2 regions of the Thermosynechococcus sp. genome follow, and region 2 is predicted to be linked to the other one. Evidence: riboswitches for the same ligand, from Rfam matches in the RefSeq annotation. Region 2 holds a riboswitch; the other holds the start of a gene.
The links. Region 2 has a riboswitch for cobalamin ahead of Q0W94_RS05900 (sirohydrochlorin chelatase). Riboswitches for the same ligand answer to the same signal wherever they lie in the genome.

Region 1 (15,069 bases), 150 kb from region 2:
TGTTTTTGACCAGCGCCTAGCTTTACCCATTGTCCTGCGGCAATTTGTTGTGGGTCGTCCCTATGAGATTCTGCCCTTTGAGTTTGGCTATGATGAGCGAGACCGAGGCGGCCTGTTCCTTGTCTATCGTTACAGAGCCATTAATACCCCCAATACTCAAGTCACTTTCCTGCCCTCCATTTACTTAGAGCGCATCATTAGCAACGACTTTAACTTCTTTGATGCCAACAGTTATGGGGGGGCAATTGAATTGGGCCACCGGTTTACCCCCCAAACCCGCCTACGGGGCTACGGTTTCCTGAACACCTTAGACCCCAGTGATTGGCCACGTACCTCACGGGCAGGAATAGACCTGTTCCACAATTTTGATGCGCGAAACCTGCTGACCGTGTCTGCCATTTACCGCCAGCGCGTCTTTAATCGTTCCCTAGGGGAGCAGGAGATTAGCAGTAGCTTTGGGGGGACGTTCAGTGGCACGCGTCTTCCCTTCTCAAGCCAAAATTTAACGTTTAGCTATCTGCTGGGAGGGCAATACGTCACGGCCGCCAGCGATGATCCATCTTTGCCCCCGCAGCCCAGCCTAGGCCGTCTTCAAGCTGCCGCAAGTCTAAACTGGGCGATGCCCATTTGGCGGGGCACTCCCCTACCGCCAACACAAACCCAAGGCCTGCGCTATAGCCCGCGTCCCGTACAACCCTTCCTACAGTTCTACAGTCAGTTGGGCGGTGTAGCTAACTACTATACCAATGGCAGTACTCAACCTGCATTAGTGGCAGGGGCAGGTTTTCGGGGTCAAGTGGGGCATTTTTCTCGTAATTGGTTTGACTACACCAGTTTTGATGTGGGGTTCACGCAGACATTGAGTCAGCCCTCCTCCCCTTTTCTCTTTGATCGCGTTACTGACTTTAGTGTGCTCAATCTGGGATTGTTGCAGCAGATTTACGGTCCCCTGCGGGCGGGTGCCCAAATGCAGATCAATGTGGATACTGGCACAGTTTTTGATACCGACATTATTGTGGAATATAGCCGTCGCACCTACGGGGTGGTGTTTCGCTATAACCTGGATCGCCAGTTGGCGACGATTCTTCTGCGCATTAATGGTTTTAACTGGCGCGGCAATGCCGATCCCTTTTCCAGTCCTGGCCTGGGTACGGCCACCGATGGTGTGATTCGCTCCAATTAGGAGGATGCCCCGATGCCAACACCCAATGTACATGTTTTTTCGGATTTGGCTGCCCTGATGGCGGCGGCAAAGCAGTTTGTTCTTGAGCAGGCAAGGGGGGCGATCGCCCGCTGCGGCAGATTCACAGTGGCCTTGGCCGGTGGTAACACGCCCAAACCCCTTTACCAGAGCCTTGTTGGTGCGACTACCCCTTGGTCACAGTGGCATATCTTCTGGGGCGATGAACGCTACGTTCCCCATGACCATCCCGATAGCAATGCCGGCATGGCCTTCCAGGCGTGGCTCAACCATGTAGCGATTCCCAGAAACCAGATTTACCCAATGCCCACGGAGGAACCCGATCCGCAGACCGCTGCCGATCGCTATGAGCAGACCCTGCACCGAGTCTTTGGCACCCGCAAAGGGGAGTTTCCTAGGTTTGATCTGATTTTGCTTGGTATGGGGCCCGATGGCCATACGGCTTCCCTGTTTCCCCACACCCCAGCTCTGAGGGTGAGCGATCGCCTGATTGCTGTGGGCAGCAAGGATGGTCAGCCCCGCCTGACGTTTACCGTCCCCCTGATTAACCATGCCCGCCAAATCCTCTTTCTTGTCACCGGTGCTAATAAGCAAACTGCCCTGCGCCATATTTTTGCCGGCACGGGTGATCCCTATCTCTATCCGGCGCGGCTGATTACCGGCAATGCCCTTTGGTTTTTGGATGAGGCGGCTGCTGAGGGTGTCGTTGAAAATGCCTAGGCTGTGGGCCTGCCCCGTTCGTGAATGGCCTGAATAATAGCGGTATTGGCTTTGGGGAAGGGAAACTGCTCCAATTCCTCAGGGGTGACCCAACGGATGGCATCGCATCCCAAAGGCTGGGGAGTGCCTGAGAGGTACTGACAGTAGTAGACATGGAGCGTTACCCGAAAATGGCTATAGGCATGATCAATGTCAATCAGGTGTTCGCCAACACGAATCTCAATCCCCAATTCCTCACGAATTTCCCGCTGAATACACTCCTGAACCGTCTCATTGGGTTCAATTTTGCCCCCCGGAAATTCCCATAGTCCCCCCAATAGACCCGTCGGCGGCCGGCGATCGATGAGAATCTGACCTGTCTCATTCCAAATCACCGCGACGCCAATCTTTTTGTGGGGTAAGGGGGAACGGCTCATTTTACGAGGAATCTCATGGGTTAACCGGTGGCGATGGGCCAAGCAATGGCGCTGCCAAGGACAAGCATGACACAGGGGTTGGCGGGGTGTACAGATCGTTGCCCCCAGATCCATCAGGGCTTGATTAAAATCGCGGGGAAACTGGGGGCACAGCAGTTGTGCTGACCACTGCCACAATTGGGCTTCCACTTGCTGCGGGGGAACCGTGACTGCGTAAAGACGGGCAAGAATCCGCTTGACATTGCCATCGAGGATAGGCTGTGGCTGGTTGAAGGCGGCACTGAGGATTGCCCCTGCGGTACTGCGCCCAATTCCCGGCAATGCCACCACGGCTTCGTAGGTGCGGGGAAATTCCCCTGCGTGCTGGCTCACAATCTGTTGGGCAGCGCGATGTAAGTGCCGTGCCCGTGCATAGTAACCCAATCCCTGCCACACTTTCAGAACCGTTTCTAGATCGGCGGCTGCCAGATCGCCAAGGGTGGGAAAGGTGGCTAGCCAACGCTGGTAGTAGGGGATGACGGTCGTCACCTGGGTTTGTTGGAGCATGATCTCTGAGACCCAGATGGGGTAGGGATCCCGCGTGTGGCGCCAGGGTAGGTCCCGCCCCTGCTGCTGATACCAATTTAAGAGGGCAGAACGAAGGGCAGGTAATGTGTACCCGCCCCCCCTGTCCTGTACCGTTGGCATGGATTATTTGCTGTCTTCCGCTTGAGCTGCTGCTTGGAGCGATCGCTCGAACTCAAGGCGTTGTTCGGCGCCGCGCAAGAAGTAACCGCTCATCATGGCCGAAGCCAACAGACGCCCAAGGTGCTCCCGATTGGTTGTAATGGAAACCTCAAACCCCTCCGGTGGCAAGTAGCCCAGCAGGTTACCAATGTGGCGTTCCATCACAATAGCCATTTCTGGCGACGCGGGACGGGACAGGCGAGCCACCACTTCTGCATCCAAACTTTGCAGATAGTTCCAGAGGGAATCGGCACTTTCCTGAAGGTTGCGAGGGTTCATGGTTGGCTCCATAGAGTGTCCTCCCAAAAGATGGTTGAGCACACAGGTGTGTTTGCCTGTGATAACCTAGATTTAATCTAGCAAGGGTGAATTTTAAGTAGGGGGTGGGAGAACCGATCTCCGCAGGTCTCATTTTCCGCCCTGTTTTTATTATTATTCAAGTACTGAAAATAGGGTTGTGCTTGGAAAATCTCTATGACGGAGCATGATCTGTTTGACCTGGCGCCCTACATTGATCATACCCAGCTGGACCCCTTGGCAACCACAGCGGCTATTGAACGTTGCTGTGGGGAGGCCGAGCAGTGGAAGTTTGCTGCTGTCTGTGTGATGCCCGTATGGGTCAAGATTGCAGCCCAGTTACTCCATCGCACGCCCGTAAAAGTGTGTACTGTCATTGGCTTTCCCAGTGGGGCCCACACCAGTGCCACCAAACTCTATGAAGCTCAAGAGGCGGTGGAACATGGGGCTACGGAGTTGGATGTGGTGATTAACTTGGGTTGGCTGAAGGAGGGAAACACCGAGGCTGTCTATCGCGATATTGCCCAAATCTGTGCGGAAACGGGGGTGACGGTCAAGGCAATTTTAGAAACCACGGTACTCACGGAAGAGGAAAAGCAACTGGCGGTGGATATTTGCTTAGATGCCGGGGTGGCCTTCCTGAAAACCAGTACCGGCTGGCGCGGTGGGGCAACGGTTGCCGATGTGCGTCTTCTTAAGCGTCTGAGTCGCGATCGCGTGGGTATTAAGGCCTCTGGCGGCATTCGTACCCGTGAGCAAGCCCTCGAACTCATCAATGCCGGTGCCACGCGTTTGGGCACCTCCCGCAGTCTCGACTTGATGCAAGTCTAGCTATTCACCGGTAATGGCAAGGGGACTCACCCACACTTGGGGACAGCAGCCATAGGGCGTGACTTCCACCTCGCTCCCTAGGTGGAGAATACCTTTGAGCAGGCTACGAATATCTCCGGCAACGGTGGCCGCTTCAATACTAATGGCTTCGCCGTTGCGCAGGAGCCAACCGTCAAAGGGCAAGGAAAATGAGCCTTGGAGCGCTTTAACACCGGCGTGCAGGGCATGGAGTTCATCAACCCAGACCAGTCCATTGGCGCGATCGCCCCCTTCACCCGCCGGCACATCGTAGAAGTAACCACTGACAGTGACTTTTGCCCCCAAGTTGGCATGACCCGTGGGTTGGGTTTGAAAACGGCGGGCAGTACCGGCACTGTGGTAGAGACCCGTGAGAACCCCCTGTTCAATCAAGGGCGTGCGGCGGGTGGGAGTACCTTCCCCATCAAAGAGGGGCTGCCCCACATGCTTAGGATGGCGGGGGTCATCATACACGCTCAAAAGGGGGCTGGCGATCGCCTGATGCAGGGACTCTGGCGTCGAGAGGCTCTGGCGATCCAAGATGTTTTGGGCATTAAAGAGATTGCTAAAGGCATTGAGCAGGCTCAAGAAAGCCGAGGCAGAAAAGAGAACGGGGTACTGGCCAGAGGCAATGGGTTCATAGGCCAAGTGGCGAATGGTTTTGTCGGCCACCTCATCAATGCAACCGGCAATATCCAAATGTTCAAGGTCCGGACTGATGCGCATAGCCCCCGCGCTGCGGGGCTTACGGCCAGCTTCAGCGGTTTTACTGTAGAGGTACAGGGTAGTCGTGGTGGTAGTCTGTTGCCGATCTGCACCATCGCTGTTGAGATAAAAGCGTTCGAGTCGCCGCTGACTCAGACCATTGTAAGGAACGCTGGCGATCGCCGGATGTCGGCTCAGCAGTTCTCGCTCCGCAGCAATCAATTGATCCAAGAGGGTTTTTGCCGAGGCAAGGGGCACCTCAGGCGTCGTTACCGTTGTCTTGTCAAGGGGTGCGCTGGCCAGGGGGCTAAAGTCGGGGATGTCCTCTGTCACCCCAAAGGCACTGGCCTCTTTGGCCATTTCTAGGGCTGTTTCCAGGCCGCGATCGTCCAATTGGGTGGTGCTGGCCACCCCTAAGCGACCTGCTGAGTTCCACACGCGCACGGTAATCCCCGATCGCTGGGAGGCCTTCACCTGTTTGGGTTCTCCCTGCTGCACTTGGACGCTCACCTCATCCACATGGGAGCCACCCAGGTCAAACTTCTCAATCCCAAGGCGGCGGGCAATTGTAGCGACTCGCTCGTGAAGGGTGGATGCACGGGTCAAGGTTACCGTCATGGTGCTCGGTTTAATTAACAAATCTTAAAACTATTCTAACCCTATCCTCGCCACTGTGGGCGATCGCGCCAATGGGCAAAAAATCACCATTTCTCGCTAAGATTTTTGGAGCAAGGTCAATCGCGAGAAAAAACCATGGTGCAACCATCCTTGGGGCTTGATGGTGACGGTGAATGGGCGGGGGGAAAATCACCCCAGTGGTCTGAGCGCCGTGCCCGCCTTGAAGAATTAATCGTAACACTGCGGATTGCCGATGAATTGGCGAGGGGTAAATATTTGATTACTAGTGCAGAATTGGCAGAATTGATGGATGTGCACGCCAGTGCCGTCACCAGTCGCGGTGAAGAATGGGTATGGCGCAACTGGCAGATCTCGCGGGTACGCCGTGAAAGTAATCAAATTCTTTGGCAATTGCAACGGATTGACGTTTCCCAAGAACAGTCCTCAGAATTGCCGCCGCTGTAGTTTACAAGCAAGTTATGCAGCTAGATTTTCCCCTTGAGTGCTTTGACCACGATTTGAGTACCGCCGCCTTGGCGCACTTTCTGAATGCCGATCAGGTGGCCGTGGATACGGAAACCATGGGCCTGAATATCCCCCGCGATCGCCTGTGTTTAGTGCAGGTGTGTGACCCTGAGGGGCAAGTGGCCGTAGTCAAAATTGGCCGCGGTCAGAAAGAAGCGCCCCATCTTCAGCAACTTCTAGAGCACCCCCGCATTACCAAAATCTTCCACTATGCCCGCTTTGATCTGGCCACACTGCGCTACCACTTGGGTATCCGTGTTCATCCTGTCTTCTGCACCAAAATTGCCAGCAAGATTGCCCGTACCTATTCGCCCCGCCACGGCCTCAAGGATTTGGTTTTGGATTTACTGGGGATAGAAATTGATAAATCTGCCCAAAGTTCTGACTGGGGCAATGCCACGGCACTGCGGGAAGAGCAAATTCGCTATGCCGCCAATGATGTCCGCTATCTAATTCCCCTGCGGCAGCAACTAACGGCGATGCTGCAACGGGAAGAACGCTTTGAGTTGGTGCAAAGGGCCCTGAGCTGCCTACCCGCCATTGTGGATCTGGACTTAGCGGGTTACACCCAGGTCTTTGAGCACGGCTAGAAAGGGATCAATCGTTGAAACAAAATTTGGCTGGCGACGCTGGCATCGCTCACAAAAGGCACACCGATCGCAGTATTTCGGAATCTGGGCTGGCGGCACTTGGGGCAGGTTCTGCCCCTGTTGATAGGCTTGCAGCCATTGGCGCAGTTGACTAAGACACTGCTGTAGCATCTGGTGGGTTTGCTCATGCATCGCCTCACTGTAGGGAAAGGTATAGAAATTTTCCCCCCTCTCCCCTTGGGCAAACCAGTAGGTCATAGAAATTTGGCTAGGGCGGTAGGGACTGCTAGCGGCTAAAAGATAACAGTAAAGGCGAGTCTGCCAGTCTTGGGCGAGCTTTTTAGGGGCAGCTGGTCGGGCATAGGTCTTCCAGTCGAGAATTTGGGCTTGCCCTTGGCCAAAAATTACGTAGTCATAAATGCCCACAAGGGTAAACTCCTGCCAGCCCAGACTGCGCGCATGTTCTGCTTCCCCTTGACCTGCAATCATCGGCGGTGGGGTTGCTTGAAAGGCCGCAAACCAGGATTTTAATTCGGGCTGAACCTCAAGAATAGGGCTGACATCGAGTCCTTGAAAATGTTGTTGGAGCAAGCGGTGGAAGTCGCGACCGCGCTTTTGGGCTGCCGTTTGGATTAACTGTGTGGCCTCTGGCAGCATCAAGCCCTCAAGATAGCAGTACTGATATCGCCGTGGACAGGTCTGCAGAAGGCGCAGATGGGCTTGGGAAAGTTCCATGGTCTAGATCCAACCCCATAGTGTCATGATGCCGTAGAGGATCCACAGCGTGGCAAGGGCGATCGCCCAATGGGGGGCTGCCCACAATCGTTTTCGTTGGTGGTCTGGGGAGTGCCACTCTTGGACTTCCACAAAGGGCACGGTACCCCGTCGAAACCAACCGCGAATCACTAGCGATCGCCCCGACAAGGTTTTGAGATAGGCTGGCTCAAGGATTGGCCAAATCGGCCCCCAAGCTCTATGCCAGCAGCGCAACAGAAACAAGCCATGATCCGTCTCCAGCCACAGGTGCTGTCCGAGGCCATTGCGCAAGCCCTTAGCTGCACACAACCTCCCCTTCAGCTCCACGGTGGTACTGTCGAGGGGCAGGGCCGAGGGATAATGGAGGAGTTGACTCAGGGTGTAGGTTTGCGGTTGTCTTAGGGGATAGTAGGCATTGAACCGCAGCAACAGACCTAAACCAATACCAATGGCAATGAAGCCCCGCGCCAGCGTCAACCCATCGGCTAACCACCAAAGGGGAAATGCAACTGGACCCAGCTGCAGGGCAACCTGGCCAATACCTGTGAGTATGAGGGCGATAACAAGGCCGGCGATCGCCCCCCAGAAAGGAGCCAGTTGTTGCCCAGCCCGTTGACAGCGAGGGGAGGAGGCAGAGGGCAGGGAAAGCAGGGGATCCAGTCGCCATTGCCGCGCATAGGTCATCAGGGCTTGCAGGCGCAGTCCAAGGGGACGATGGGAGGAGGTCAAGCGAAACCAATACCGCAGAGGATGGGCGATATCCCACCGGAGCAGTGTTGGCCAATCGAGGGGTTGATCTCCCCACAGGGCGGCTTGGGTGGGGTTTAGGGGCAGAAGCAGGCGCAGGGATTCTAGGGGAGCACCGATCTCTCCTTGGGCACGCACGGTCGTTGCTGTGACTTCCATGAGGCGCAACCAAGCCATCACAAGGGTATTGGGATTCCCCACCAGGGCGGCGGCTTGGCGATCGCTATAGTACTGCCGCAGTTGATTGCTCCAGAAGCAGAGCCATTCTAGCCCCCGAAATAGGAGATAACTCCCCTGACTCAGGAGGGCACAGAGGCCATAAACCGTTCCCCTAAGGAGTCCTTGTTGCCCCTGGCAGCTGTAGGGAGGGGCATGGCGATCGCCCCAACGGCTACACCAACAGTAAACGTCATAGGGCAGTTGCAACAGCAGTACAAGAGGCGTGACTAGGGTATTCAGCCCCAGCCGCAGTTGGGCAATTTCAGTGGCCATTAGAGCCAGCAGTTCCTCGCTAGAGAGCGATCGCAACAAACCTTCGCTGACAATAATTCGCCGCTGCCACCGTCCATAGCTAAAAATCACGGGTGCTGCCGTCAGCAGACAGCCCACTTGGGGACGGGGTTGCCACCATGACCACGGCAAACGCTCCAAGAGCATCACCGTTTCGGGACTATACTTCTCAAGTTCTCCAAGACTAAGGGGACGCAGACCATAACAGGCACGCAATCGCCATGACCACAGCCAACTGCCACCACTGAGCAGCCCCAGCCCCAAGCAACCCACCAAAAACCACGCTATCACCCCCTCCCAGCCCCCCAGGAATGCCAGTTGATCAGTGGCATAACCGAGGATACCAGCAATCACCCCTTGCAGCAGCCAAGCAATTAGCAGCAGTGTTGCCCCCTGGCTCAGCCAGAGATAGATGCGAGGCACCCGCCGCAGTTCCATGGGTGGATTGGAACCCCTTGCCGCCACAAATAAAAGATGGGGGGAGGTCGGTTCCTCATCCCTGTAGCGTTCTAGCTCTGGTAGATGTTTTTGTGCCCAAGCCCGAATCGGTGGCAGGGGCAATCGCGCCAAGAGTTGACACAGATCAATGGCCTCCTGCCATTGGTGAGTGTGGGCATAGGCTTTAATCAGGTGCAGGTGGGCCTTTAGACCTTCGCGGCGTTGACCGTAGCTGGCAATGACTGCTTTGAAGGCGGCGATCGCCAGTTGATAATCGCCGCGATTAAAGGCAGCCAAACCCGCAACATAGCGAGGATCGAGGCGAAAATCAGATTCTGGATCGGGCATATCCAAGTATTCCCCCGCTCACGGTTGCTGCTTACCACCGAGGGCGTGGGCCTTCAAATCCTCGAGGGAGACATACTCCAGGGCACTGGCATGGGTGGCCTCTAGAATCACAGGGGGAGCAACACCTGCTTCAAGGGCTTCACGCCAGCGGGAGGCACACAGACACCAGCGATCGCCCGGCTTCAACCCCGGAAATTGGTAGGCCGGCACAGGGGTCGAAAGATCGTTGCCCCGCGAACGGGTAAATGTGAGAAATTCTGTCGTCATTTCCGCACAGACTACATGGGCACCCACATCCCCTGCCCCTGTGCGACAAAAGCCATCCCGATAGAATCCGGTGAGTGGATTTTGACAGCAGCACTCTAAGGGTGTTCCCAACACATTCATTGCCGTCATCACAGATGTCCCCAAGTCCTTAACTCTCAGTTTAGCCATAGCATAGAAATTTCTTGAATGTCCTGATCGCACCCAATTCCTTTGCCATCGGCTAAAGTAGGAGATAGTACTCTTACCGTTCTATTTGATCTATGCCTAGTGTTGTTCCTCAAGAACGGCAACAGGTTACTCGCAAACACTACCCCAATTACAAAGTCATTGTCCTTAACGATGACTTCAATACCTTTCAGCATGTCGCTGCCTGTTTGATGAAATATATTCCCAACATGACCAGCGATCGCGCTTGGGAATTAACGAATCAAGTCCATTACGAAGGCCAAGCGATTGTTTGGGTCGGTCCCCAAGAACAGGCAGAACTATACCACGAGCAACTGTTGCGAGCAGGCCTGACAATGGCGCCCCTCGAACCCGCATAGGAGTTGTTATTGTAACGCCTATTATCACGGCTATTAAAAACTCTAAACCCAGTTCCCTTTCTTCCTGTGTCAGGATAAAAGGTAGCTTCAAAGATCGAGGAACCGCCTATGGCCGTCACTACGACCAAACGCCCACCCCGCTTAACACTGCAGGTGTTGGACATTGCCCCTGAGACGACGGCAATTCGCTGCCTAGATTGGGATCGCGATCGCTTTGATATTGAGTTTGCCCTTGACAACGGCACCACCTATAACTCGTTTCTGATCAAGGGTGAACGCATTGCCCTTGTGGATACTTCCCATGCCAAATTTGGCGATCGCTACCTCGAGCAACTCTGGCAACTAGTGAACCCCAGTGACTTGAACTATCTCATCATCAGCCACACCGAACCCGATCACAGTGGCCTCGTTAAGGACGTATTGACCAAAGCCCCCCATGTAACTGTGGTGGCCTCAAAGGTGGCATTGCAGTTTCTTGGGGATTTGATCCATCAGCCCTTTAGTCAGCAGCAGGTGAAAAATGGCGATCGCCTTGATTTAGGGAAAGGGCATGTTCTTGAGTTTGTCATGGCACCGAATCTCCACTGGCCAGACACCATCCTCACCTACGACCACGGCACCCAAACGCTTTTTACCTGCGATGTCTTTGGCGCTCACTTCTGCAACGATGATCCCTTTGACAGCGAGCCAGAACTGCTGGCGCCAGATTTCAAGTTCTACTACGACTGTCTCATGGGGCCCAATGCCCGCTCTGTTCTCTCCGCCTTCAAGCGCCTAGAACCCCTGCCACCGGTGCAGCTCGTTGCCACTGGTCACGGTCCGCTGTTGCGCCATCATTTGGATCAATGGCTGCAGTCCTACCGCAATTGGAGCCAAGAACAGGCTAAGGCCGCCACAACCGTGGCCATCTTCTACGCTGCCAACTATGGCTATAGCAATGCCTTGGCAGAGGCCATTGAACGGGGTGCCGCCAAAACAGGGGTGGTGGTTGAAAAAATGGATCTGCTCACGGCTGAACCTCAAGATATTCGTGAACTGACGGAGATTGCCGCTGGGATTATTATCGGCACACCACCCACCACCGCTGTTGCCAAAACTGCCCTCAGTACAATTCTTGCTGCCGCCCATGCCAAACAGGCCATTGGTGTTTTTGAAAGTGGTGTGGCCGATGCTGAACCTGCCTATCCGCTGCTGAACCAGTTTCGGGATGCCGCTCTAGTGCCCTCATTTCCAGTGATTCGGGTAACCAGCCCCCCCACTGATGCCCTCTTTCAAGAGGCGGAAGAAGCCGGTACTGACATGGGTCAATGGCTGTTGCGCGATCGCACAGTTAAGCAAATGAAGGCCCTAGACACTGAGCTCGAGAAGGCCCTTGGTCGCCTCAGTGGCGGCCTGTACATTATCACAGCCCAAAAAGGCACCATTAACAGTGCCATGTTGGCCTCTTGGGTAGCGCAGGCCAGTACCGAACCCTTGGGAGTTTCCATTGCCGTGGCCAAGGATCGGGCCATTGAGTCATTTCTGCATGTGGGGGATACCTTTGTCCTCAACGTTCTCGAAGAGGGGAACTACCAACCCCTGATGCGCCATTTCCTGAAACGATTCCCCCCAGGGGCCGATCGCTTTGCCCAGGTGAAAACCTATCCCGCCAGTAATGGCAGCCCGATTTTGGCCGACGCCCTTGCCTATATGGAATGCACTGTTGTCAGTCGTCTAGATGCCCACGATCACTGGATTGTCTATAGCACCGTTGACAGTGGCCGCGTTTCCAAGCCCGATGGCATGACCGCTGTTCACCATCGCAAGGTGGGGAACCACTACTAAACACTAAGCACTAAACAGGGAGGCGATCGCCCCCGGCGAAAATTGCGCTAAACTAGGTTTGCTGCGGACGTGGCGGAATTGGCAGACGCGCTAGATTTAGGTTCTAGTACCGCAAGGTGTGTGGGTTCAAGTCCCTCCGTCCGCACTTTAGAATCTAATGCAGACTCCTGCAAATAATAAGCAATCGCTTTCTTTTGTATAAATCGAAAAATGTTGTAAAAACCATTCACCCGCGAGGGAGTTAGGCGAATTTCGAGGCCTGTTCGCTGAATAAAATCAGGCTTTAACTGGAGGATTTCTGCCGGCGTCAAGCCATTTAACCCCTCGATTAACAGTCCCACTAATCCCTTAGTGAGCTGGGAGTCGGAATCTCCCTGAAATATCACTCTCCCCTCCTGCAAACTAGCAGTCACATACACTTGCGAGACGCAGCCGGGAACTTTGTTTTCTGGCACCTTTTGCTCCTCAGGGAAAGGGGGTAGGCACTTCGCAAATGAAAGTAGATACTCATAGCGCCGTCGCTGCTCTGGGATCTGTTGAAAACGTTGGACAATCTGCTCAAGACGGGGAGGCAAGGGCTGGCAAAAAGGTGACATGGCGATTGTAGCAATGAGCTGCTGACAGAACGTGAAAATCATTTTCACTTCAATTATACTTTCACGCGCCTAGGGAGACCCCCTGTGACCAGCGATCGGCTGCCTGGGCTAAACTTAAAACCTATGAATGACATTCCCAGATCCTGATTCATCACCCAGAGTTGTTACTTCTATGGGATGTGCTTTGATATCCCCGCTGGGTTATGCTATGGTTCACTTAGTTGCTCGGTTCTGGTGGGGATCAGCCATCAGACGTAAGGGGGAAAGTGCAGTGTGAATCTGCCGCTGTCCCGCAGCTGTGAGGAGAGATATCACTCTCTAAGTCAGAATGCCCGCCGAGTGGTCAACCCGATACGTCAACATCTGCGAGGTACAGATGATGGAAGCAAGCTTTTTTGATTTCTATTACTGTCGAACTTCAAGCTTTGACCCCCCGAGGCCAAATTATCTGAGTTTAACGAACTGCTGCTAGGTAGTAGTGCTGCTGGCGTAAAGGTAGCAACTAGCTTTTTTCCGATTGTTCGCGGATTTTAGTTAGGTATCTGCCTTTGTTTCTGAATGGGGCTGTTTCTGAGTCGGGAAGCAGCGAGTTTTGCCATTGGACTTACACAATTTAGGCTAAGAAAACGATGAACATTCAAACCGCAACCCTGGGCTATCCCCGTATTGGCAAAAACCGTGAGTTAAAAAAGGCACTAGAAGCCTTTTGGAGCAATCAACTGGATGCAGAAGCTTTGCTCAAAAAAGCTCAAGACATTGAATTGCAGAATTGGCAAAAACAGCTTGAGGCGGGCATTGATCGTATTGGTATTGGTGATTTGAGTCTTTACGATTCTGTTTTAGATTGGAGCATCCGGCTTGGCATCATTCCAGAGCGGTACCGCTCTTTTACAGGTCTGGATCAATACTTTGCAATGGCAAGGGGCAAGGATGGTATTCCAGCCCTTGAGATGACTAAGTGGTTTGATACCAACTATCACTATTTAGTCCCTGAAATTAGTGAGTCTTTTCAACCAACCGACTTCAGTGATTTCCTAGAAACTGTTCGTCGTGCTCAAACCCTCCTAGGCGATCGCGCCGTTCCAATCGTGCTGGGGCCTCTCACCCTCCTACGGCTCAGTCGGCTAGAGACGAACCTAGAGCAAGCTGTTTCCTACTTGCGCGATCGCTATCTCATCCTGTTGAAGGAACTCAAAAATCTGGGTGTTGTTGAAGTGCAAATACACGAACCCGCCTTGGTCTTAGAAGATGCTGATAGCTTTAAGAGCTTCTATCAATCAACATTTGATACACTGCGTCAAGCTAACCTACCGATCCATCTTGTAACCTACTTTGATGACCTAGGGGCAGCCTGGCCCTGGGTGATGGAGTTACCTGTGACATGCATCAGTTTAGACTTTACCCGTGGGCAGAACCTAGCCCTGCTGAAACAGTATGGCTTCCCAGCAGATAAGCAATTGGGGGTAGGAATTATTGATGGCCGCAATATTTGGAAAATTCGGCCTGAATTGGTATTGTCAACCTTGACAACCATTCAAAGCATCACCGCCAATATTCGGCTACATCCCTCATCTTCCCTGCAATTTGTTCCCTATGATGCAAAGCGAGAGGTCAAGCTACCAGAGCCTCTGCGACATGTCTTGAGTTTTGCTGAGCAAAAGCTAGATGAGGTAGTCCTCTTGGCTCAGGTGCTCAGCAGCAATGATGGAACCCATCGCGAAATCTTACCGCAAAACCCCGAATTGACAGCCATACAAGCTCAATGGAAAGCCTTTGAGCAATTTAGCCCTGTCAATCCAACGGTGCAGGCGCGGCTGCGCAATCTGAGTGCGCGTGATTTAGAGCGCCCGCTGCCTTACGAGCAACGTCGCCCACTCCAGCCAACCCTGCCGCTCTTTCCAACGACAACGATTGGATCATTTCCCCAAACTGCCGAGGTTAGGCAACTGCGGGTGAAGTTAAAACGGCATGAAATCACCCAAGCCGAGTATGAAGCAGCAATCGATGCGGAAATTGCCAAGTGCATCCGGTTACAGGAGGAAGTGGGTCTAGATGTGTTGGTGCACGGTGAGTTTGAGCGCTCCGATATGGTCGAGTTCTTTGGCCAGCAGCTCTCTGGATTTGCCTTTACAGAACACGGTTGGGTGCAAAGCTATGGCAGCCGCTGTGTACGTCCACCAATTATTTATGGTGACGTTGCCCGCACTCAGCCGATGACCGTTCGCGAGTTTAAGGTGGCACAATCCCTCACCGACAAAATTGTTAAGGCCATGCTGACTGGACCTGTCACTATGATGAACTGGTCATTTACCCGCACTGACATTCCTCGCAGTGAACAGGCAATGCAGATTGCCCTTGCTTTGCGAGATGAAGTTGCGGATTTGGAAGCAG
Region 2 (15,069 bases):
CGGGGGTAGGTATCACAATTACACAGGACGAAAAGACAAAAGAGATCACGGTTGTTTCTCCCATTGAAGGGAGTCCAGCTGCTGAGATGGGCTTAATGGCTAAGGATGTGATCCTAAAAATTGACGGCAAATCTACCAAGGGCATGGATCTCAACCAAGCAGTCGGCATGATCCGTGGACCTGTGAATACAAAAGTGCGCCTGACGATCCGGCGGGGCGATCAAATCCTGAACTATGAGATTACTCGTGCCCGTATTGAAATTCATCCTGTGCGCTACAGCCTGCGCCAAACTCCCCAAGGACGGGTGGGCTATATTCGCCTTGTCACCTTTAGCTCCAATGCAGCAGCGGAAATGCGCACAGCCATCCGTGAGTTAGAAAAGCAAGGTATTGAAGGCTATGTTCTAGATTTACGCTCCAATCCGGGCGGTCTCCTCTTTGCCAGTGCTGAAATTGCCCGCATGTTTCTCAAGCAGGGGGATATTGTCTCTACGGTCAATCGCCAAGGGGAAGCAGAACGCTTACGCGCTGGTCGCGGCTTCCTGACCGATAAGCCCCTGGTGGTACTCATTGATGGCGGGTCTGCCAGTGCCAGTGAAATCCTCGCGGGTGCCCTACAGGACAATGGCCGTGCCGTATTGGTGGGAACGCGCACCTTTGGTAAGGGCTTGGTGCAGTCGGTCCAGCCGGTGGGAGAAGGGGCAGGGATTGCGGTGACGATCGCTAAATACTTTACCCCCAGTGGCCGTGATATTAACAAGAAGGGCATTGAACCCGATGTTGAAGTTACGCTCACGGCGCAGCAGCGGGAGCAACTCACGCGCGATGACATTGCCACTGATCGCGATCCCCAATTTATGCGGGCGCTAGCGGTTCTCAATGAACGCATCCTAGCGGAGCGGCGCAATACTCAATCGGCACTCCCTGCTCAGCCCGCCAATCCTTAGAGTGCGGTGATGACTGTGGCCGACCGTCGCCGACAAGCCCAGCAGGTATTGTTCTTGGCGCTAGGGGTAAATGTCGCCCTGACCGTCATCAAGGCTGTTGTTGGGGTTCTCAGTCAGTCCTTGAGTTTACAAGCCGATGCTCTACACAGTCTGACCGATGCCGGTAGCAGTATCTTGGGCTTAGTGGCTATGCAGTGGGCGAATCCCCACCCTGATCGCGATCATCCCTACGGTCACCAAAAGTTTGAAGCCCTCGGTGCAGTGGGGATTGCTGCCTTTTTGGGCATGGTCTGCTTTGAGATTTTGCAAAGTGCCGTTGAACGCCTTTTACATCAAACCCATACTGTAACAATTACAGGGGCAGAACTCTGGATTGTGATCTTGGTTCTCGGCATCAATATTGGCCTCACCCTCTATGAGCACCATATGGGGCATCGGCTTAAAAATTCTGTTTTAATTGCCGACGCCAAGCATACCCTGAGCGATGTGTGGACAACCGTCATTGTGCTTTTAGGGCTGATTGGCGTCTGGACCTTCAACTGGGATTGGTTGGATGTGGTGCTGGCATTTCCAGTGGCCGCTCTTGTGTTTTGGAGTGCGTGGGAAGTTCTCAAAGGTAATATTCCTTGGCTGGTGGATGCGGTGGCGATCGCTCCCGAAGCCATCCATGAGCTAGTGATGACCGTGCCCGGTGTAGTTAATTGCCACGACATTAGCTCACGGGGGATGGTGGGGCGGCAAGTATTTATTGAGATGCACTTAATCGTGGAGGCGGAAGATATTCCCACGGCCCATGACATTACTGAGCAAATTGAAGCCCTACTGCAGGAGCGCTACGGACCGGCTCGCATCGTCATCCACATTGAACCCCCAGACTACCAATCGAGTCAGATCAGCGTTTCCTAAGAATTTTATTAGTTAGAATCTGTAGAATTTTATTAGTTAGAATCTGTTTGCAGCCAGGATCACTAGGGAGGGCTATTGCAGATGTACGATTGCATTGTTGTTGGTTCAGGGCCTGCAGGGGGTGCGGCTGCCTATCACTTGGCAAAGCGGGGGCGACGGGTTTTGGTGCTGGAAAAGGAGGCGCTGCCGCGCTATAAGCCCTGTGGGGGTGGTGTGTCACCCCAAGTGCAATCCTGGTTTGACTTTGACTTTAGTCCGGCCATCTCTTTGAAAGTGACGCAAATGGTCTGTACATGGCAGGGGGAAGAGCCTCAACTTCTGGAGTTTTCACCAGAGCAGCCAATGTGGATGGTGCGCCGGGATGTTTTTGACTACTTCTTAATTCAACAGGCCCAGCGACAGGGAGCAGAGTTGCGCCCTCAAACCCCCGTAACGGGTCTGACATGGGGGGGCGATCGCTGGCGGGTACACACTCCCGCAGGGGATTTTACAGCTCAGTACCTGATTGGCTGTGACGGTGCCAAAGGCTCGATGGCCAAGTGGCTCGGATTTAGGAATCGTCAGCAGCGGGTGGGAGCAGCGATTGAGATTGAAGCAGCGATGCCTGATCATTCCCTCACGGCAGCCCACTTTGACTTTGGTCGCCTCCACAATGGCTATATTTGGAACTTTCCCAAACGCGATGGCTACTCTATTGGGGTAGGCACAGTGGCCTTGGGGCGTAAGCAAAACCTGCGGGCGATCGGGGCAGAGTATGCTGAAACCTTTGGAGTTGATTTCAATCAAGTCAAGGTCTATGGCCACCCTCTCTACTGTTGGCAGCAGCACCAACGCCTGCATACCCAAAATGCTCTCCTGGCTGGCGAAGCTGCCTGTGTTGTTGATCCATTTACTGCCGAGGGCATTCGCCCCTCTCTGTTGACTGGGATGTTGGCTGCCCACGCCATCGATCGCGCCCTCAGTGGCGATCCAGAAGCCCTTGCCAATTACTCGCAGCAAGTACAGCAGGAATGGGGCGCCGATATGATCTGGGCAAAGCGGCTCTCCACCCTTTTTTATCGGATGCCCCACACTGCCTATGACCTCGCCGTCAAGCGTTTAAGTGCTCGACAGCGGATGGGGCAAATTTTCTGTGGCCAATTACGCTACCGCGATGTGGCAGCCAATGGCCTGAAATTGTTGACATCGAGCTTTAGGCTGCCTGGGGTTCGACGCTAATGTTGGTCAGGCATGTTGGTCATGTAGGTGAGTAGCTGCTCAAAAAGCCTTGGAGACGTTGCCCCCTATAATGTTGGTGCAGCCCAACTTAGGAACATTACTGGTGAACAGTCCCATTGAGCAGCGCAAGGCCGAGCACCTCAAGCTTTGTATTCAAAGTGATGTCAATCATCAAGAAGTCACGACCGGTTTCGAGAAGTATCGCTTTCGCCATTGTGCCCTGCCCGAACTGGACTTTGCCGAGATTGATCTGAGGGTTGAGTTTCTTGGCTGGCGGCTGGCAGCACCCCTGCTGATTTCCTCCATGACCGGTGGCACACCCCAAGCCGGAGAAATCAATCGCCGTTTAGCACGGGTGGCGCAGCAAAAGGAAATTGTCATGGGTGTAGGATCCCAACGGGTGCTGCTGGAGCATCCGGAGGTGGCAACCACGTTTGCGATTCGCAGGGAGGCACCCACCATTCCTCTGTTGGCTAATCTTGGCGCAGTGCAGTTGAACTATGGCTGTGGCGTTAGTGAATGCCAAAAAATTATTGACCTCTTAGAAGCGAATGCCCTGATTTTGCACTTGAATCCGCTGCAAGAGGCCGTGCAAACCGGGGGCGATCGCAACTTTAAGGGATTGTTAACGAAAATTGGCGTCCTTTGTCGTTCCCTACCTGTGCCCGTGATTGTCAAGGAAGTCGGCAATGGTATCAGTGCTGATGTAGCCAAGCAATTGGTGGATGTGGGTGTAGCGGCCATTGATGTGGCGGGGGCAGGGGGAACCTCTTGGGCAAAAGTGGAAGCAGCGCGTGCCCAAGATGCCCGTCAACAGTTCCTCGGAGACACCTTTGCTGAATGGGGTATTCCTACAGCTCGCTGCCTTGAGCAAATTCACACTGCCCTACCAGATACGCCCCTGATTGCCTCCGGTGGACTGAAAAATGGCATTGATGTAGCCAAAGCCTTGGCCCTTGGTGCAGGTCTTGCCGGTTTAGCTCGCCCCCTTTTGCAGGCAGCCCATGAATCAGAGGAAGCACTGGCTCAACGCATTGACTTTATCCTTGAGGAATTGAAAACCGTGCTATTTTGCACCGGCAGTGCCACCCCCCAAGCTCTCTATCAGCGCCGCTGTCTCGAAAGGATCTAGCGAGGCTCTTCAAGGATCGTGCGCAGCCACGGCGGTGGATCCGGAATGGGATTGCCCAATCGCTCCAACAGTGTCCATGCCAAAATGTGCACGACTAGGGCATAAACCGTGGACTGGAAAAAGACCAGCAGTAGTGCCACGACTTGGATCAAGGTCACCGTTGGCTCCAGCAGCAAATTTAGATTGACCAGTACCCAATCAATAAAATTCGTGACCTGCTGATTGAAGTAAATCCAGAGGTTTTCCCCCAGGAGAATGGACACAAGACTAATCTGAAAGAAAAATCCTGCCGTGCCAATCACTGCCCCACTGAGGATGGAGCGTCCCCAGCCCGCTTTTTTTGCCCAGCAGCCGCCAAAAATGACCCCCATAATGCCGTGGGGCAAGAGAAATTGCAGACTGCGGGGTGGCCCCATCAAAACGGAAAGGAGCAACGCACTCACAATGGCCGCCATCCACGCGGCGCGGCGATTCCAGCGTAAGTAAACCAACGCAATGGGAATCGGAAAAAACAGGCGCAGGACTGGGCCAACCGGTAAATAAAAGTTAACCACCCAGAGCAGGGCAGCGGTACTGGCCAGGAAGGCCGTTTCCGTAATGACGAGGGTACGCTGAATTTGCGATCGCCCCACGCTTTGGCTCTTCTCAGGGGGCACAAGGGCTTCGATGTCGGGAAAATCATCCTCTAGGGAATCCGTCGGGTTCATTGATTGCAGATAGCCTTTTTTCTCTACACTTTAGCAAGCTTTACTGCCGGCCCTCAAACTGGGTATCGCTCCCCGAAAAATCCTTTGCTGAAAGTTAGAATCTGGGTAGAGTTTTTATCAAATTTGTATGTTCCTATGTGTCGTCTTTATGCCTATATGGGGCGCAAAACGTCCCTTGCCCATGCCCTAGTAGATGCTCCCCATTCCCTGTTGGTACAAAGTTATCAACCCCGCGAAATGACGGCCGGACTCTTGAATGCAGATGGCTTTGGGGTGGGCTGGTATGCTGCCCGCCAAGATGTGCTCCCCTTTCTGTATCGGCAAACAATACCCATGTGGCATGACATCAACTTTACTGAGCATTTAAGCCGCTACATTGAATCTGCCTGTTTTTTGGCCAATGTCCGCAGTGCCACACCGGGGCAAGCGGTGCAGATGACGAATACCCAACCCTTTCGCTGGGGACGCTGGCTGGGGATGCACAATGGCTTTATCGACAACTTTCGCCAAACCCTCTACCGCCCAATGCGCGATCGCCTGTCGGATATTTGTTACAACATTGTTGAAGGCTCGACGGATTCTGAACATCTCTTTGCCCTCTTTTGCAATGAATTGCTGTTGAATCCGCAATTGTCACCGGTGATGGTTCTGCGGCAAACACTGCAAATCGTTTTTTCCCTAGCGCAGGCAGCGTCTACCCGTGTCAGTGCCGCCATAATTCTCACCGATGGTCTGTATATTCTCGCCAGCCGCTGCTCCCAGGGCACACCACCCCCCACCCTGTACTGGAGTCAGGATGCCGAGAAAATTCAACTCACCTCAGAACCTGTAGATCCTCAAACGGAGTGGTATCCTTTACCAGAAAATAAATTGCTGTTGCTGAGTTTGCAGAGTGAACCAGAAATTTACGCCTTCTGAGACTTCGACCCACTGGCATCCCTTTGATCGGGAAGTTTTTTGGCAAGCCTTTCAAAACCAGCGGCAATTTACGCTCCAATTAGTTGCCCAGTTGAGCGAGGTAATTCTTTGTGCTCAGCCCCATCCCCTCTATAGTCCCGTGGGCTGGCATTTGGGACACATTGGTTATACGGAGGCCTTTTGGCTATTACCTGAAGATTCCGGTTTCAGGGATCGCGATCGCTATTGGTATGCCGCCGATGGCCGACCTAAGGTGGAGCGGCAGCACTTGCCACCACGACGCCTGAATTACTCGGCGTACCTCGCAGCGATTCGCCGCCGCACGGGCGATCGCCTCCACTGCCTGAGCGACACGCAATGGCAACAGGAAGCCCGTCTCTGGTGGTGGATTTTGCAGCATGAAGCCCAGCACAGTGAAACAATGCAAATGGTGCTGGCGATGCAGGGGATCTTTGCCACGTTACCCCCTAGCCTATCGCTGCCACCGGAATCGCCAGCGGATTCCCGCTGGTCGAGTTATGCCGTTGGCAGTGCAACGACCTCTTGGCCCTGGATAACGAGCAGCCGAGTCCAGTGGGTGGCGAAACTGCTCCCCTTTACGATTGATGCGGCACCGGTGACGTGGCGCGAATTTCTCGCCTTTGTTGAAGCGGGGGGTTATCAGCGGCGGGAATGGTGGTCCAGCAGCGGCTGGGAATGGCGCGCAGCAGAGGAAATTACCTCGCACCGTTTTACCCCATCCCCGAGAACTTGGATCTCCCCATGTGGGGACTCAGTTTCTACGAAGCAGAAGCCTACGGCCGCTTCCCAGGGCAAACGCCTCCCCAGTGAACGGGAATGGGAAATTGCTGCCCAGCAGGGCCTCTTGAATCGCGGCTACGTGTGGGAGTGGACCCAAAGTCCCTTTGCCCCCTATCCCGGCTTCCAGAGCTATCCCTACCGTGGTTATTCTGCCCCCTACTTTGATGGCGAGCATTTTGTCCTCAAGGGGGGCAGCCACTGGACGCGCCCCATTCTCAAGCGGCCCTCATTTCGCAATTGGTATAGCCGCACCACCCGTGAAGTGTTTGCCGGAGCACGCTACGTTCACCAAGAAAATTTGATTTTTCAGTGAAGAAAGTTTGAAAAGGGGGTCAAATGATCCGCGAGATACCCCGAACTTTCTACACTGGGGAAAATAGTCTGGAAGGTAGAGATGTCGATCGCCGAGGAGTTCCGCCAACTGCAAACGCGGCTCTTGGAGTGCTGGGACGGAACAGAAACTTTTATTCCGGAACTGCCCAGAGGTCCCGGCGGCATTGAGCGCGATATTGTGGTGGTGCCTTCCCTCAGTTTTCCCCAACCGGAGCTAGGCAAGATCACAGGCTACACCTACTACGAGGAGCGGCAGCTTTATACGCTGATCCAGTTGCGCAATCCGCGTACCCGCATGATCTATGTCACATCCCAGCCCCTGCATCCCAGTATTGTGGATTACTACTTAGATTTACTGCCGGGGGTGCCCAGTTCCCATGCCCGCGATCGCCTGCTCTTGCTGGCCACCTACGATCGCTCCGATAAACCCCTCACCGCAAAAATTTTAGAGCGACCTCGCCTCTTGGAGCGTATTCGTCAAGCCCTGCGTCCCAACCAAGCCTACATGGTGTGTTTTAACTCCACCCCTTTGGAGCGGGAACTGGCGGTACGCTTAGGTGTTCCCCTCTACTCTACGGATCCGGATCTCCTTTATTGGGGAACCAAGGCCGGCAGCCGAGAACTGTTTGCAGCAGCGGGAATCCTCCACCCAATTGGCAGTGGCTTTTTGCAGGGGGTGCCAGAACTGGTGCGGGCGATCGCTCATCTACAGGAAAAATGCCCTGAAGTGCAACGGCTGGTGGTGAAACTCAATGAAGCCTTTTCTGGTGAAGGCAATGCTCTCCTCGACCTTCGCCCACTGCGCCCCTTGGGCAGCCCCCATACCCCCGATCATCTCCAGCGGATTGAAAATAGCCTAGGGGACATGGTCTTTCAAGCTCCCGATGAAACTTGGGCCTCCTATCGGCAGCGGTTTACAGCTCTGGGGGGGATTGTCGAAGCCTTTGTTGAAGGGACAGTCAAGCGATCGCCCAGTGTCCAAGGGTGTATTACCCCCAAAGGCAGTGTTGAAATTGTTTCAACCCATGAACAGTTACTCAATGCCCCCACAGGTCAAATTTTTATTGGCTGTGAATTTCCTGCCCATGCCGACTATCGCCAGCAACTGCAACAACTGGGGCAAAAAGTAGGGAGGTACTTGGCACAGCAGGGAGTGATCGGCTGTTTTGGTGTGGATGTTGTTGCAACCCAAACAACAGAAGGTTGGGCGCTTTATGCCATTGAAATTAACCTGCGCAAAGGCGGTACGACGCACCCCTTTATGACCTTAAAATTTCTCACCGATGGCCACTATGAGCTAGCCTCTGGACTGTTTTACAGCAAGCACCGCCGTCCTAAGTATTACATTGCCTCCGATAACCTCTGCCAGCCCCACTATCGCGGCCTCTTGCCCAATGATCTCTTGGATATGATTGCTCGCTACCATCTGCACTTTGACTCCAGTACCGAAACGGGCACCGTCTTTCACCTCATGGGGGCACTTTCGGAATTTGGTAAGCTCGGACTCGTCAGTATTGGCAACACCCCCGAAGAAGCCCAAGCCATCTACAATCAGACGATTGGCGTTCTCGATGCTGCGGCGCTATAGGGACCCAATGTGCCTACCCCCCGCATAGACAGGGGTTTGAGAATCTCGCTAGAATTGGCAACGTTCACTGTGAAGAGCAGCCTGTAGGGAAAATCCAGTGCAAGTCTGGTGCTGTGCCGCAGCTGTGATGGGGAACTCCCCTCAGCCAGAATGCCTACTTGCTGTCGTTCACTCTATTTGCCTGCGTCGCACGGGCATGGAGTTTCAACGTGGTTGTTACGCTTAACGATTCCATTCTCAATCCCCTTGGTTTTAGTCTCGATTTACCCCCTCTCCCCCAGCCGCGACCCCTCTTGCTCATTGGTCATGGCACGCGCGATGCTGAAGGTCGGCAAGCATTTTTGGACTTTGCCCAAGTCTATTATCAACTGGATTCCTGTCGGCCTGTTTTTCCCTGTTTTCTGGAGTTAACCGAACCTTCGATTTTTGAGGTTCTGAGCCAATGTGCGGCCGCAGGTTATACCGATTTGTCAGTGCTGCCGATTTTGCTCTTTGCCGCTCGCCACAATAAATTTGATGTGACGAACGAGTTGGATCGGGCGCGGCGGGCTTTTCCGCAGTTGCGCTACCACTATGGCCGCCCCTATGGCCTTGCCCCAGAAATCTTGACCCTCTGGCGATCGCGCCTCGAACTACTGGACTTCCCGGAATTTAACCCCCAAGGCATTGGCCGTGAAGAAACCGTTCTCTTAATAGTGGGACGCGGCTCCAGCGATCCCGATGCCAATGGCGATGTCTTTAAGCTAGCCCGTATGCTCTGGGAGGGCAGTGGCTACCAAACGGTTGAAGTATGCTTCATTGGCATCACCCATCCTCGCCTACCCGAAGGGTTTGCGCGCGCGAATCTTCACCGCCCCCGCCGCGTGATTGTCCTGCCCCACTTCATGTTTACAGGGGCACTTGTCAAGAAAATCTATGCCCTCACCGCAGACGCCCAAGCCGCCTATCCCAATGTTGAATACGTGAACCTGCCGGAAATTGGCTTGCATCCGCAACTGTTTTATCTAACGCGGCAGCGGGAAATGGAGACCCATGGGGGACAGGTGGCCATGAACTGTGAAACCTGCAAGTTCCGCTTGGTGGCAGGCCATGGCCATCATCACCACCATCCCCATCATCATGATCATGAGCACCACTCCCACAGCCATGATCACGGGGGTCACCACCATCACCATGGATCAAGCGTGGACTTAGATCACTTGCCCAGTTATCACCAACGCATTTGGCAGGTTCCGTGACCGACTGCCGAGAGCGATCGGAGGCAATGCGGGACTTCCTGCTGAAAAGGCGAGCCATTGCTTCCCAGCGAAAATGTTAGAGTTAAAATAATTGATACTCTTTCGCAAGCTTGCATGGGGCTCGTCTATGCGCATTAAATATCCTCCCCAGACCGTTGATCGGGTGTTAATTTTCGATACCACATTGCGGGACGGTGAACAGTCTCCAGGTGCCTCCCTGAATGTGGAGGAAAAACTGACGATCGCCCGTCAACTGGCTCGACTGGGGGTGGATATTATTGAGGCGGGTTTTCCCTTTGCCAGCCCTGGCGACTTTGAAGCGGTGCAGCGGATTGCTGAAGTTGTCGGCACAGAAACGGGACCAGTGATTTGTGGTTTGGCGCGGGCCACCCGCCAAGATATTGAAGCCGCCGCCAAGGCCCTCAAACCCGCCTACTATCCTCGCATTCACACGTTTATTGCCACCTCCGATATTCACCTGGAGTACAAGCTCAGGAAAACCCGCGCTGAAGTACTGGAAATTGCGCAAGAAATGGTGGCCTATGCCAAATCTTTTGTGGATGATGTGGAGTTTTCCCCAGAGGATGCTGGGCGTTCAGATCCGGAGTTTCTCTATGAAGTCCTAGAGCGGGTCATTGATGCCGGTGCAACGACAATCAATATTCCCGACACCGTGGGGTACACCACCCCCGCCGAGTTTGGTGCCCTGATCAAAGGCATTAAGGAAAATGTGCCCAATATCGATCGCGCCGTCATTTCGGTTCATGGTCATAATGACTTGGGTTTGGCGGTTGCTAACTTCCTGGAAGCGGTGAAAAATGGCGCCCGGCAACTGGAGTGCACCATTAATGGCATTGGTGAGCGTGCGGGGAACGCCGCCCTTGAGGAATTGGTGATGGCACTCTATGTGCGGCGGCAGTACTTCAATCCTTTTCTAGGTCGCCCGCCCGAATCAGAGGAACCCTTGACGAATATCAACACCCGTGAAATTTATAAAACCTCCCGCTTGGTCTCAAACCTAACGGGGATGCTGATTCAACCCAACAAAGCGATCGTTGGTGCCAATGCCTTTGCCCACCAATCGGGGATTCACCAAGATGGTGTCCTCAAGCACAAACAAACCTATGAAATTATGGATGCCCAACTGATTGGCCTTGCCGATAACCAAATTGTCTTGGGCAAGCTCTCTGGCCGTAATGCCTTTGCCACCCGCCTACGGGAATTGGGCTTTGAACTCAGTGAAACGGAACTCAATAAAGCCTTTTTGCGCTTTAAGGATCTCGCCGACAAGAAAAAAGAAATCACCGACTGGGATCTGGAGGCGATCGCCAAGGATGAAACCCAAGGGATTGATCTGCGGGGCTATCAACTGCAATTTGTCCAAGTTTCCTGTGGCGATCATGCCCGCCCAACAGCAACGGTTACCGTGCGTACCCCCAGTGGTGAAGAGTTGACCGATGCCGCCATTGGCACAGGGCCGGTGGACGCTGTTTATCGTGCCATTAACCGTGTGGTGCAAATTCCCAATCGCCTTATTGAATACTCGGTGCAATCGGTGACTGCTGGCATTGATGCTATCGGTGAGGTGACGATTCGGCTACAATACGAGGATCGCATCTACTCTGGCCATGCCGCCAACACGGATATTATTGTGGCTTCTGCCCAAGCCTATATGAATGCGCTGAACCGCCTCTACCGGGGTCTTGAACAACGGGCGCTACATCCCCAAGCGTAGCTTATGCCAGAGTCCACCACTGCTAAGCCCTTGGAAGCCAATGGCGTCTATTTATGCCCCGTCTGCCGCCACGGGCAAATTACGCCGATGGTACTGATGGATACCTATGCCTGTAACTTTTGCCGCCATATTCTCAGCTTAGATTTTGATCGTCAAACAGCGCGGCTCGAAGATAGTGCCATGCCATTTCGCTGGCAGTGGACGGGTACCAACTGGCGATCGCTCAACACGCCCCCCGTTAGCCTCACCTATACGGCTATGATCCTGGCAATTTTGCTGGTAACCTTGCCTCCCGCCTTAATTTGGTTGGGCTATCAACTTTTTCCCCCCCTGAGTAGTGACTCATGTGCCTATTGGTTTCCCCTCTTTTGGGTGGCTCTGACCTTTTTTGCGCACACACTCATTGTTCTGCGAGTGTTTGCTGGGCTGTTGCCCACGCCTTTTTGGCGGCTTCCCTTTGGGCAGCGTTCCCTTTAATTTTAGCCACTGGCACTAACTTAGAAGGTACTAACTTAGAAGGTAAGGGCAAGGGCACTGAGCGATGCCTAGGGGTAACGAAGCCGAGATTGAGCGGAAGATAGTCCTACCTTTGTTAAAGGCATGGAGCTACACATCTTCAAACTATTGGATCAAGCCAAAGCTAGGGAATGGCTATCCCGATTTTCTAATTTGCTTGCCTCTGGCGGGCGATCGCTCCTTCAATTACCTTGTTATTGAGGTCAAATCTGCAAATGAGTCAAGGCTCAGCGGTCAGCAGCAACTGCGGGGATATATGACAGCAGCTCAAGCGGTTTTTGGCCTCCTAATTAATGGTAAAGATTACCAACTCTTTTATCAAAATCCCCTAAAAAAGCCCCTGTGCCAAATCAAGTGCGCCGCCGGCCAGTTGGATCGAAAAAGCATTCAAAAACTGACCAAGGTACTGCACCGCAATGCTGCTGCAGCGATCGTGAGCCTCTTAACCCAAGAGCAACTCAAGGTTTATCATCACTTTGAAAAAGTATTGCAAAAAAAATTTGCTTTTCCCTTAACCTATCCTCAGGGAAATTCAAATTCCATGATTATTACTGTCTTTAATCATAAAGGGGGAGTGGGGAAAACAACCCTTACCCTAAACCTAGGTGCTGCCTTTGCTGCCATGGGCAAGCGCGTGCTACTCATTGATATTGATCCGCAGTCGAATCTGAGCATTGGTTTAGGCATTGATCCCCTGAAGGATATTGAGGATCAAGGCAGGAAAGACATCGTTCACCTCCTCTTAGAACCAAAGGTCACCCTCGAGGAAGTCGTCTATCGAAAGCGTTGGGACAATCTCCGCTTAGACGTTGTCCCCTCCCACATTCGCCTCGCAGACCAAGAACCCGACCTGATTAGGACAATAGATATCGATCGCGTCCTGCAAAGAAAGCTAAGAAACCACCCCTACGATGTCATCCTAATTGATCCACCCCCTGCCTTCGGTAAAGTCAATGCCATTGCTTTGATGGCTTCCCATGGGGTTCTGATTCCGATAGAATTCGCCCCTTACCCCATACGGGCGATTGAGTATGTCTTGGCGCGCCTAGAAGCCTTCAGACCTGTAATGGATAACCCGCCGCGGCTTCTGGGTATTGCCGTTAATAAGTACGATCGCAAGAACTCTGCTGTCAATGCACAGATGCAAGAGAGGCTGCAGGGTATCCTTGGGAGAGTAGCTCGCGAGTATGCCGTCGTTTGTAATCTCTTGCCTAAAGACACGTGGATTCCTAAGCGCGCTGCTATAGAAAAAGCAACAGATTTACAGCAACCCATATTTAGCAGAAATCTATATACGGAATTATCAAGAGCAGATCAAGAATCAATTGATGAGCTAACGGCAACATTTGAAAATTTGGCGCGCCATCTTTCCACTGAAGCAGTTGCACAGCATGAGTAAATCCAACAGACTCTCAAGGTACCTTGGTCTATACGATGTGCATCAGGGTCAGGTGCACATTGATCTCCTGAAAGTTCCCGCTGACTATCCCCAAGAGCTACTGTATGTTTCACCAACCTTGATCCGTGAGGATCTAGAAAAGTACCAGACCAACCTGATTCCCCTAATTATTCGCTCAGTCACCACCCAGGCAGGGGATGTAGAGTACGAAGTTGTCTTTGGCAAGGAAGTTGTGGACTTTGCTCGGGAATTGGGAATTAAGCAGTTGTGGGCCACCAGAGTTGACCTGGCGGATGACCAAGAAGTTTCAGATTTCCAAGAGCGTATCAAAATGCTGATGCAAATCAATGCCCAAGGGCATTCCTCTCAACAGGAAGGGTCCTACTTACAGTCGCCCCTGTCAGCCTCAGAATTCGCGCACATCCTCGATCGCTCTCTACAACCGCTCAAAAAACAGATAGACAGTATCCATCAAGAAATGACTGTGCAATCGCAGCAGGTGATGAATCTCTCAGAACAAATTAAAACCCTTAGCAACATCCTAGAGTCATCCCCAACCCGATCACAAAACCGGCGAAATATTCGCATCAACAGCTATAGAGATGCTGAGAGTCTTAAGAAGCGTGTTCCGGGATTGACTATCGATGAGGCTCAGGTTGTGATTGGACGCCTCGAAAGGTATAGAAACCACCAAGGGGGTAGAAAATTTCGTTCCGTTGATGAGTTGAAAGAAATCGCCCCCTCAGGCCAGTGGGATGCTCTCAGCATTTGCTTTAATTAAGCGAGTTACCGCGGGCACAGTTACTCAAGACCTTCTTCTAAAGCTCTAAAGTGGGAGGGATGGCAATTTGCGGATTATCCGTGACAACCACCCGTGCCAAAGTGGGGAGACAGTCTTGATCAGCGGCGAGGTAAACTGGTTCAGCATCGAGGAGCGATCGCTCGATAGGAATAATAAAAAAATAAAGTTCACCGTCAAAGCGCAGAAAGAGAGCGATCGCCCTAAGCCCGGTCTTGAACCATTCTCAGAATCGGAGCGGCGGGATTTGAACCCACGACCCCCACTACCCCAAAGTGGTGCGCTACCAAGCTGCGCTACGCCCCGTTAAGCTTTACCAGTATAACACAACTTCAAAGCACATCTAGGGGCTGATGGAAATTTTGCCCAACCATTTCAGGATCTGGGTATTCACCTGCTCAGGGGCTTCGTCTTGGGGGCAGTGGCCAACCCCTGGCAGCGCAACAAACTCCTGCCCACAGGGAAACTTAGCTAACTTCTGACCTTCATCAATCGGTTCCCAAGGATCAGCGGCACCCCAAAGGAAATAGGTGGGGCAGGTGATCTGCGGCAGTAGGTCTTCGGGTAAGGGGCCCTGGGAATAACGGACAAAGGCTAGAAAGACATCGGCAGCCCCGGCGTCTTGGGCAGGGGTGAGCAATATCTCCACTAGCTCATCGGTGACGGCGGCAGCGTTGGCATAGGCTCTCTGGAGAATGCGGCGCACAGTACGGGGTTGGGCAATTTGACGGAAAAAGAAGGTGCCAAGGGTGCGATTGGCTAAAAGTTGCTGCAGCAGGCTAGTTCCCCAGCGGCGGTACCAGGGGAGTTGCTGTCGTTTGCGCTCATGCAA

Region 1: it holds a riboswitch for cobalamin, as region 2 does, so the genes downstream of both, metE (5-methyltetrahydropteroyltriglutamate--homocysteine S-methyltransferase) here and Q0W94_RS05900 (sirohydrochlorin chelatase) in region 2, are expected to answer to the same signal.

Annotation. Positions count from the first base shown of each region.
Region 1 covers NZ_AP024678.1:1,341,700-1,356,768, forward strand. The annotation lists gene Q0W94_RS06570 (DUF3769 domain-containing protein) at 1-1,183, shown strand, start outside; gene pgl (6-phosphogluconolactonase) at 1,196-1,921, shown strand; gene mutY (A/G-specific adenine glycosylase) at 1,918-3,024, opposite strand; gene Q0W94_RS06585 (DUF760 domain-containing protein) at 3,028-3,354, opposite strand; gene deoC (deoxyribose-phosphate aldolase) at 3,538-4,191, shown strand; gene Q0W94_RS06595 (TldD/PmbA family protein) at 4,192-5,532, opposite strand; partial or broken gene Q0W94_RS06600 (hypothetical protein) at 5,761-5,997, shown strand; gene Q0W94_RS06605 (ribonuclease H-like domain-containing protein) at 6,012-6,647, shown strand; gene Q0W94_RS06610 (PD-(D/E)XK nuclease family protein) at 6,612-7,382, opposite strand; gene Q0W94_RS06615 (zinc metalloprotease HtpX) at 7,386-9,446, opposite strand; gene Q0W94_RS06620 (DUF2237 domain-containing protein) at 9,465-9,845, opposite strand; gene clpS (ATP-dependent Clp protease adapter ClpS) at 9,974-10,258, shown strand; gene Q0W94_RS06630 (diflavin flavoprotein) at 10,367-12,082, shown strand; tRNA gene Q0W94_RS06635 (tRNA-Leu) at 12,146-12,227, shown strand; partial or broken gene Q0W94_RS06640 (SufE family protein) at 12,250-12,678, opposite strand; cobalamin riboswitch at 12,888-13,033, shown strand; gene metE (5-methyltetrahydropteroyltriglutamate--homocysteine S-methyltransferase) at 13,308-15,069, shown strand, end outside.
Region 2 covers NZ_AP024678.1:1,187,519-1,202,587, forward strand. The annotation lists gene ctpC (carboxyl-terminal processing protease CtpC) at 1-947, shown strand, start outside; gene Q0W94_RS05865 (cation diffusion facilitator family transporter) at 957-1,853, shown strand; gene Q0W94_RS05870 (geranylgeranyl reductase family protein) at 1,935-3,071, shown strand; gene fni (type 2 isopentenyl-diphosphate Delta-isomerase) at 3,142-4,203, shown strand; gene Q0W94_RS05880 (DUF2232 domain-containing protein) at 4,200-4,910, opposite strand; gene egtC (ergothioneine biosynthesis protein EgtC) at 5,046-5,828, shown strand; gene Q0W94_RS05890 (SUMF1/EgtB/PvdO family nonheme iron enzyme) at 5,803-6,942, shown strand; gene Q0W94_RS05895 (peptide ligase PGM1-related protein) at 7,024-8,550, shown strand; cobalamin riboswitch at 8,593-8,727, shown strand; gene Q0W94_RS05900 (sirohydrochlorin chelatase) at 8,760-9,788, shown strand; gene Q0W94_RS05905 (2-isopropylmalate synthase) at 9,916-11,523, shown strand; gene Q0W94_RS05910 (hypothetical protein) at 11,527-12,000, shown strand; gene Q0W94_RS05915 (ParA family protein) at 12,113-13,438, shown strand; gene Q0W94_RS05920 (hypothetical protein) at 13,431-14,219, shown strand; tRNA gene Q0W94_RS05925 (tRNA-Pro) at 14,470-14,543, opposite strand; gene Q0W94_RS05930 (alpha/beta fold hydrolase) at 14,581-15,069, opposite strand, start outside.